DNA from 2 places in the Streptomyces sp. NPDC058239 genome. Region 1 is predicted to be linked to the other one. Evidence: predicted binding sites of a transcription regulator. Region 1 holds the regulator's gene; the other holds the start of a gene.

Region 1 (4,435 bases):
GCCCGCGCCCTCTTCGGCAACGGCGGCTTCAGGGCCGGACCCGGAGGCGCCGGAGGCAACTTCAACTTCGACCTGGGCGACCTCTTCGGAGGCACCCAGGGCGGGGGCGCGGGTGGCGGAGCCGGTGGTTTCGGCGGCGGCGGCCTGGGCGATGTCTTCGGCGGCCTGTTCAACCGGGGCGGTACGGGGACGCGGGTGCAGCCGCGCCGCGGCCAGGACATCGAGTCCGAGGTGACGCTCAGCTTCATCGAGGCGGTCGAAGGGGCCACGGTCCCGTTGCGGATGTCCAGCCAGGCGCCCTGCAAGGCGTGTTCCGGCACCGGTGACAAGAACGGCACCCCCAGGGTCTGCCCGACCTGTCTCGGCACCGGACAGGTGTCGCGCGGCACCGGCGGCGGCTTCTCGCTCACCGACCCCTGCGTGGACTGCAAGGGCCGGGGCCTCATCGCCCAGGACCCCTGCGATGTCTGCAAGGGCAGCGGACGGGCGAAGTCCTCCCGGACCATGCAGGTCAGGATTCCGGCGGGCGTCTCGGACGGCCAGCGGATCCGGCTGCGCGGCAAGGGCGGCCCGGGCGAGCGCGGTGGACCGGCCGGCGATCTCTACGTCGTGGTCCATGTCGACGCCCACCCGGTCTTCGGCCGCAGGGGCGACAACCTCACAGTCACCGTGCCTGTCGACTTCACGGAGGCGGCGCTCGGCGGCGAGGTGAAGGTGCCCACGCTCGGCGGTTCGCCGGTCACCCTGAAACTGCCGGCCGGCACCCCCAACGGGCGTACGATGCGCGCCCGCGGCAAGGGCGCCGTACGCAAGGACGGCACCAGGGGCGACCTGCTGGTCACCGTCGAGGTGACGGTGCCCAAGGACCTCAGCACCGAGGCCAGGGACGCGCTGGAGGCCTACCGGAAGGCGACCGCGGGCCACGACCCGCGGGCGGAGCTGTTCCAGGCTGCGAAGGGAGCTTGAGGTGGACGGCCGACGACGCAATCCGTACGAACTGACCGATGAATCACCGGTGTACGTGATCTCGATCGCGGCCCAGCTCTCGGGCCTGCATCCGCAGACGCTGCGCCAGTACGACCGCCTCGGCCTGGTCTCCCCCGACCGTACGGCCGGGCGCGGCAGGCGCTACTCGGCCCGCGACATCGAGCTGCTGCGCACCGTGCAGCAACTGTCGCAGGACGAGGGCATCAACCTCGCCGGCATCAAGCGCATCATCGAACTGGAGAACCAGGTCGCCGCCCTCCAGCAGCGCGTCGCCGAACTCTCGGCGGCCGTGGACGGCGCGGCGGCGGCGATGCAGCAGCGCGAGGCCCAGGTGCATGCCTCGTACCGGCGCGATCTGGTGCCGTATCAGGATGTGCAGCAGACCAGCGCGTTGGTGGTCTGGCGGCCGAAGCGGCCGAAGGACTGAGCGGGTTCGGCCGTCGGGCCGGACGATTCGCTCACGATTCGTTTCGTTCGGGGCCGGGAGTCGACCCAAGGGGTCGGCCCCCGGCCCTTCGCTGTGCGCCCGCAGCCCTGCGCATGCCCCCGGGCTCCGGCCGAAACCAGACTCATGTTCGATCACGCTCGCGACAATGGGGCAGGGGTCTGTCACCGGCCCCGCTCGTTCACCAACGCACCGGGCCGGGGCCAACCGCCCGGTGGCACAGTCGGGAGTCATGCATGTCCATGGTCGGCCTCTTCTGGATCACCGGCACCGCGGCCCACATCGGCGCCCCACCGAACGAACCCGGCCCCGGCGTGCTGCTCACCGAGGAGGGGCTGACGGGGCTCGGGGCGGACCAGAGCGGCCGGTGGACTTGGGACGAGATCCAGCGCGTGTCGGTGGCCGGTGTACCCGTGCGGTCCTCGGCGCGCAGGGTTGCCGGGCTTCTGCTGGACACCGTGATCACAGCAGCGCTCGGCGGGGTGGACGAGGGCCCCGCCATGTTCGTACGCATCGAAACTCCCACGGAGGGAGTGGAATTGATCGTGCACGCGCCCACCGCCTCCTACAGCCCCGCGGAGTGCCGGCTGTCACAGGGCCTGCTCGATGCCTGTGCGAACGGCCGGGCCACCCCTGCCGCGCTGCTCGACTGGGGGCGTACGCGGCAGGGCGGCACCCCCAAGCGTGCGGAGCGGGAGGAGCTGCTGGCGGCGTGGGGCGGGGCGCCGCGACTGCCCGAGCGCTGATCGGCAGGCAGACACCCGCACCCCACGGCGTATCAGTTGCCGGAGACCGTGAACTCGGCCGTGTTGTTGGCCAGTCGCGGATCGAAGGCGGAGATCCGCAGCTCCGGGTCGTCGTTGAGTGTGGCGACCGAACCCTTCGCCCCGCCCTCGACGAGGCGGTCGACGTGCAGGGTGAAGTCGAACGTGGAGCGGGCCTTCTCCCAGAGGAGGATCGGTGTCCGGCAGGTGTAGCTGTTCGTGCCGGACAGGTCGCAGGCGTCAGGCTTGCCGGTGACGGTGGTGCCCTCCGGGATGCGGACGTCGAGCGTCGCGACGGAGGCGCCCGCGCCGAGGGAGGCGACCCAGGCCGGGCCGCGGTTCTTCACACCGATCCGGGCGGTGACCGTGTCACCGGGCGCGGCGGAGGTGATGTCGCTCGCGAGGGCGACCAGGTCGGCCTTGTTGGCTGCTGTGATCTGCGTGGAGCGGTAGTTGTCGTCGAGGTTCAGGTCGGGCTCGGCGGCCACCGCGCTCCGGGTGGCGGCCGCGGGGACGGGTGCTGCGCCGAGGTCGGCACCGGTGCCCTGGACGAACGGCCTTCCCGCGAGGGCCTGTTCGTACGCCTCGTCGGTGAACCGGTCGACCGAGTAGTCGAACCGCTCGTACAACGCCGCACTCGTCGCACGGACCGCGCCGGCCGCCGACAGGTCGTACACCTGCCCCGGGGCGACGGGCTCGTCGAGGACACAGACGGCTGTGGTGCCGCTCCGGTTGGTGACGGGGTCCGCGTCCAGGTACGTGCAGTTGCCGAAGCGCTGCGAGAACGCCAGGCCGTGCGAGGCGAAGAGGGTCAGCAGGGTGCGGTCGGCGGTGCGGTTGCCGTGGTTGGTCAGGCGGATCGGCTGGGCGAGGTCGGTGCCGGGCTTGACGCCGGTGCGGTACGGAAGCTGGCTCACACCCAGGTCGGGGCCGTCACCGAGGCGGATCTGGGTGTCCGCCGGATACCCGGTGAGGGGGCCGAAGGAACTGTCCGCCGCCGCGGTGAAGTGCAGGGTGCCGGTGGCGTCGGCGGGTGCGCCGGCTGCGGCGCGCAGCCCGATCTCGGCGACGGAGACGTACGGGGCGCCGTCCAGGGACCCGAAGTCGCAGGTCGCGGTGAGGGCGTCGGTGGCCGGTGCGCAGGTCGAGGGCCAGCTGACCTCGGCCACACCCGCGAGCTCGGACGCGTCGACCGTGAGACGGCCGCCGGTCACGGAGTTGTGCGTGTTGTCGTGCCCGAGCTTCACCTCGACGGTGTTGGCGGTCGCGGAGCCGTCGGCGTCCGCGGTCGGCAGGACGAGCTCGTACGGCGCCGCGATCCAGAGCTGGTCCGTCTCCGGCTCGTCGGCACTGGCAGGTGCGACGGAGCCGAGCGCGAGGACCGCCCCGGCGACCAGCGCGACCGGGACGTGGAGCCGGCGCCCCGGTCGTATGCGGGTGGGGGATGGGGGCCGGTGGTCCGGAGCTGCCTGCATGATGTCGGGTCTCTCCCTGCGAAGCGGTACGTGTCCGGGAGTTGGACGGGCCGGGGCGGGGGTTGGTTGTACGTCGCCACCGGGACATCTCCTCGACCGTTCAATTCAGTGGCTTGTCGAGGATTCCCGATTGGGCGATGAGGTAGCCGAGTTGGGCGCGACTGTTGCTTCCGAGAGTGGCGGAGAGCTTGGCGACATGGGCGCGACAGGTACGGACATTCATGCCGAGGCGCCGGGCGATCGCCTCGTCGACGTACCCCTCGACGAGGAGTTTGGCTATGGACCGCTGGATGCCGGTGATGCCGTCATTGGGAGGGGTGTACGGAGCCTCTTCGGTGAGGGGGGTCGCCAGTTGCCAGAACTGGTTGAACACGGATACCAGATACTCCACCAGGCCGGGATGGCGCAGCTCCAGAGCCACCTGTCGGTCGCGGCGTGCGGGTATGACGGCCACGGAACGGTCGAAGATGATCATGCGATCGATGAGCTCTTCCAGCGTTCGGACCTCTACGTGCCCCGAGTGCAGCCGTTCCAGATAGGCGAAGACGCCGGGGCCGTGACGGACCGTGTGCTGATAAAGAGTGCGCAGCCGTACGCCGCGGCTCACCGGCCCTTCCACGCGTTCCAGTGATTGGGTGAGGACATCCAGATTGCGGACACCGCCCGGCTGGATGGTGAGTATCTCTTCGGTGCATTGGGCGGTCGCTGTGTCCAGCGTCGCATTTATGGTCTGCAGCCCTTCCAGGACGCTGATCGCATGCGTA
Region 2 (4,435 bases), on a different contig from region 1:
GCTCTCCTCGTCGGTTGCCTTTTCTTCCTTGGCTGCCGCACCCGGCTGGGGTTCGGCCACCGCCACCCGCGCGGGGCGGATGGTGCGCTCGCCGATCCGATACCCCGGCTGCAGGATCGCCACGCAGGTCGTCTCGGTGACATCCGGCGCGTACGAGTGCATCAGGGCTTCGTGGATCGTCGGGTCGAAGGGCTCGCCCTCCTTGCCGAACTGCTGCAGGCCCAGCTTGGCGACGACCGTCTCCAGCGATTCGGCCACCGACTTGAACCCGCCCACGAGCTCGCCGTGCTCACGGGCCCGGCCGACGTCGTCGAGCACGGGCAGGAGCTCGGACAGGAGACCCGCGACTGCGATCTCCTTGACCGTGGCCCGGTCCCGCTCGACGCGGCGACGGTAGTTCTGGTACTCGGCCTGGAGCCGCTGGAGGTCGCCCGTGCGCTCGTTGAGCGCGGTGCGGACCTGGTCCAGCTGGGCCGTCAGACCGACTGTCTGTACTGCGTCCCCGGCCGGGGACGCCTCCTCCTCGGAAGAGGAGGGGGCGTCCTTCGGCTCAGCTCCGTCAGGGGTGGCGCCGGAGGGGACGTCGGGCTTCTCCTCGAAACCCGGAGTCTCCTCGGTCACACCGCACCGCCCTTCGCGTCCTTCTCGTCGTCCACGATCTCGGCGTCGACGACGTCGTCGTCGGCCTTGGCCTGCTGGGCGCCCGGCTGCGGGTCACCCTGCGGACCGCCCTCGGCCTGGGCGTTGGCGTACATCGCCTGGCCCAGCTTCTGGGAGACGGCCGCGACCTTCTCGGTGGCGGTACGGATCTCGGCGGTGTCCTCGCCCTTGAGCTTCTCCTTCAGCTCGGTGAGCGCGGTCTCCACCTCCGTCTTCACGTCACCGGGGACCTTGTCCTCGTTGTCCTTGAGGAACTTCTCCGTCTGGTAGACGAGCTGCTCGCCCTGGTTGCGGGACTCGGCGGCCTCGCGACGGCGGTGGTCCTCCTCCGCGTACTGCTCGGCCTCCTCACGCATCCGGTTGACCTCGTCCTTCGGCAGCGAGGAGCCACCGGTGACGGTCATCTTCTGCTCCTTGCCGGTGCCGAGGTCCTTGGCAGCGACGTGCATGATGCCGTTCGCGTCGATGTCGAACGCGACCTCGATCTGCGGGACGCCACGCGGGGCCGGCGGCAGGCCGGTCAGCTCGAACATTCCGAGCTTCTTGTTGTACGCCGCGATCTCGCGCTCGCCCTGGTAGACCTGGATCTGCACGGACGGCTGGTTGTCCTCGGCCGTCGTGAAGATCTCGGAGCGCTTGGTCGGGATCGTGGTGTTGCGCTCGATGAGCTTCGTCATGATGCCGCCCTTGGTCTCGATGCCGAGGGACAGCGGGGTGACGTCGAGGAGCAGGACGTCCTTGACCTCGCCCTTGAGGACACCGGCCTGGAGCGAGGCGCCGATGGCGACGACCTCGTCCGGGTTCACACCCTTGTTGGCCTCCTGGCCACCGGTCAGCTCCTTGACGAGCTCGGCGACGGCCGGCATACGGGTGGAGCCACCGACGAGAACGACGTGGTCGATCTCGGAGAGCTGGATGCCCGCGTCCTTGATGACGTTGTGGAACGGGCTCTTGCAGCGGTCCAGGAGGTCGGCGGTGAGCTGCTGGAACTGCGAGCGCGTGAGCTTCTCGTCCAGGTGCAGCGGGCCCTCGGCGGACGCCGTGATGTAGGGCAGGTTGATCGTGGTCTCGGTCGAGGACGAGAGCTCGATCTTCGCCTTCTCCGCAGCCTCGCGCAGACGCTGGAGAGCCATCTTGTCCTTGGACAGGTCCACGCCGTGACCGTTGGCGAACTGCTTCACCAGGTAGTCGACGACGCGCTGGTCCCAGTCGTCACCACCGAGGTGGTTGTCACCGTTGGTGGCCTTCACCTCGACGACGCCGTCGCCGATCTCCAGCAGCGATACGTCGAAGGTGCCGCCACCGAGGTCGAAGACGAGGATCGTCTGGTCGTCCTTGTCGAGCCCGTACGCCAGCGCGGCGGCCGTCGGCTCGTTGACGATACGCAGGACGTTCAGGCCCGCGATCTCGCCGGCCTCCTTCGTCGCCTGACGCTCGGAGTCGTTGAAGTACGCGGGGACCGTGATGACCGCGTCGGTCACCTTCTCGCCCAGGTACGACTCGGCGTCCCGCTTCAGCTTCTGCAGGATGAAGGCGCTCATCTGCTGCGGGTTGAAGCTCTTGCCGTCCAGGTCGATCTTCCAGTCAGTGCCCATGTGGCGCTTGACGGAGCGGATGGTCCTGTCGACGTTGGTCACTGCCTGACGCTTGGCGACCTCGCCGACCAGCACCTCGCCGTTCTTCGCGAAGGCGACGACGGACGGCGTGGTCCTGGCGCCCTCTGCGTTGGTGATGACGGTGGGCTCGCCGCCTTCGAGAACGCTGACGACGGAGTTAGTCGTGCCCAGGTCGATGCCGACCGCACGTGCCATTTCAATTCCTCCAGCTTGACTACTTGAGTGGAACTGACTCAAGGATGCACGACAGGCGTCTCAGTGTCAACAGAGTTGAGTCGAGCAGACTCAACTATCGTGCACGCACCTCGCGCGCACAAGGAGATCAAGGACGACACCCACCCGCCCCGCGGGCCAAGCAGGCCGCCCCCATCATCGCGCCATGGGATCGTTCTGTCACAAAATGCCGTGAGTCACGCAAAACCGGCACTCGATCCGCCCGACCCCCAGGCAGGTGCGAACGATGCAGAGGCAGAGACAGGGGCAGAGGCCGGGCCGCACGCCGGGCCGCATGCCGATCCGTATGCAGGCACAGCCGCGGGAGTGGACATGGGAGTGGCTACGGGAATGGCGGCGGGCGAGACCGTCGGCCAAGCGCGTACTGGACCTGACCCTCGGCTCGGCCCTGCTGGCACTGGCCGCTCCTCTGCTCGCCGCGGGCGCCCTCGCCCTCGCGGCGCGGCGGCCCCCCGGCGGCGTACTGACCCGCTCACCCCGGATCGGCCAGGGCGGCCACCTCTTCGTACTGCATTCGCTGCGCACCCGGCGGCTGCGGCTGGATCTGCTCTCCCGGCTGCTGCACGTCGTACGGGGAGACCTCTCCCTGGTCGGCCCGGAGCCCCTGACACCGGACGACGAGCGGGCCCGGCCCCCCGGAGCCGATGCCGATACCCCCGAAACCGCCGCCACCACCGCCGCGAGACACTGGCGACAGGAACTGAAACCGGGCCTCACCGGCCTGGCGCAGGTACGCTCCCGCTCCGGAATGCCGTGGGACGAGCCGGCCCTGCTCGACCAGCACTACGCCGAGCACCACTGGGTGGGACTCGACCTGGCCATCCTGGCGAGAGCCGCACACGCTCCGCTGCGCAGGGCGATCCGCAGACTCACCCGGCACGGCAAGGCACACCTGAGCGACACAGATCACCGCCGATGCGGCTACAGCGCGGCGGAATAAGTGGATAGTGTCAGCACAGACTGATTAAGTTACTGCTTAGTAATCGCCAGTATTCGCTTGTAGACGCTGGATCCCACCCTCGCAGGCCCGAGGAGCCCCCAAATGCAACTCGCCGCGATCATCGTGTCGCTGGTGCTGACTGTGGTCGGCGTTGCGCTCATCGCCCGAGCCGTCGCGCAGATCTACCGGTTCGTCAAGCTCGGACAGCCGGTCCCGGCAGGCAGCCGCACCGACAACCCGAAACAGCGCACGATCACCCTGGTCAAGGAGTTCCTCGGCCATACCCGGATGAACCGGTGGGGGATCGTCGGCTTCGCGCACTGGTTCGTCGCCATCGGCTTCCTGACGCTGCCGCCGACGCTGCTCCAGGCGTACGGGCAGCTCTTCAAGGCCGACTGGGTCCTGCCGATCATCGGCAACTGGCTGCCGTTCGAGATGTACACCGAGTTCATCGGTCTGATGACGACGGTCGGCATCCTCGTGCTGATCGCCATCCGGCTGCTGAACCTGCCGTCCCGGGCCGGCCGCAAGTCCCGTTTCGCGGGCTCCAAGGCCTGGCAGGCGTACTTCGTCGAGTACGTCATCCTCGGCATCGGTCTGGCGATCCTGACCCTGCGCGGTCTCGAGGGCGCGATCCACCACGTCGAGGGCTACGACGCCGCGTACTTCATCTCGTACCCCTTGGTCCTGGCGTTCAAGGGCCTCGCGCTCGGCACGCTGCAGAACCTCATCTACTTCACCGCGATGATCAAGATCGGCATCTCGCTGATCTGGATGATCACGGTCTCGCTCAACACGAACATGGGTGTCGCCTGGCACCGCTTCCTCGGCTTCCCCAACATCTGGTTCAAGCGGAACGCGGACGGCGCGGTCGCGCTCGGCGCTCTGCAGCCGATGACGTCGGGCGGCAAGGAGATCGACTTCGAGGACCCGGGCGAGGACGACATCTTCGGTGTCTCCCAGGTCGAGCAGTTCTCCTGGAAGG

The links. The regulator HspR, encoded in region 1, represses chaperone genes until heat shock. The targets are predictions, from matches to a motif close to TTGAGNNNNNNNNNCTCAA.
Region 2: a site for HspR is predicted at 2,547-2,565, ahead of dnaK (molecular chaperone DnaK). Genes of this name have one in related genera too.

What each region holds. Positions count from the first base shown of each region.
Region 1 covers NZ_JBHVWS010000036.1:91,822-96,256, reverse strand. Annotated here, with positions in the region: gene dnaJ (molecular chaperone DnaJ) at 1-966, shown strand, start outside; gene ACFVYE_RS31115 (heat shock protein transcriptional repressor HspR) at 968-1,414, shown strand; gene ACFVYE_RS31110 (hypothetical protein) at 1,669-2,178, shown strand; gene ACFVYE_RS31105 (hypothetical protein) at 2,211-3,671, opposite strand; gene ACFVYE_RS31100 (helix-turn-helix transcriptional regulator) at 3,772-4,435, opposite strand, start outside.
Region 2 covers NZ_JBHVWS010000008.1:227,983-232,417, reverse strand. Annotated here, with positions in the region: gene grpE (nucleotide exchange factor GrpE) at 1-621, opposite strand, end outside; gene dnaK (molecular chaperone DnaK) at 618-2,471, opposite strand; gene ACFVYE_RS13220 (sugar transferase) at 2,797-3,450, shown strand; gene ACFVYE_RS13215 ((Fe-S)-binding protein) at 3,553-4,435, shown strand, end outside.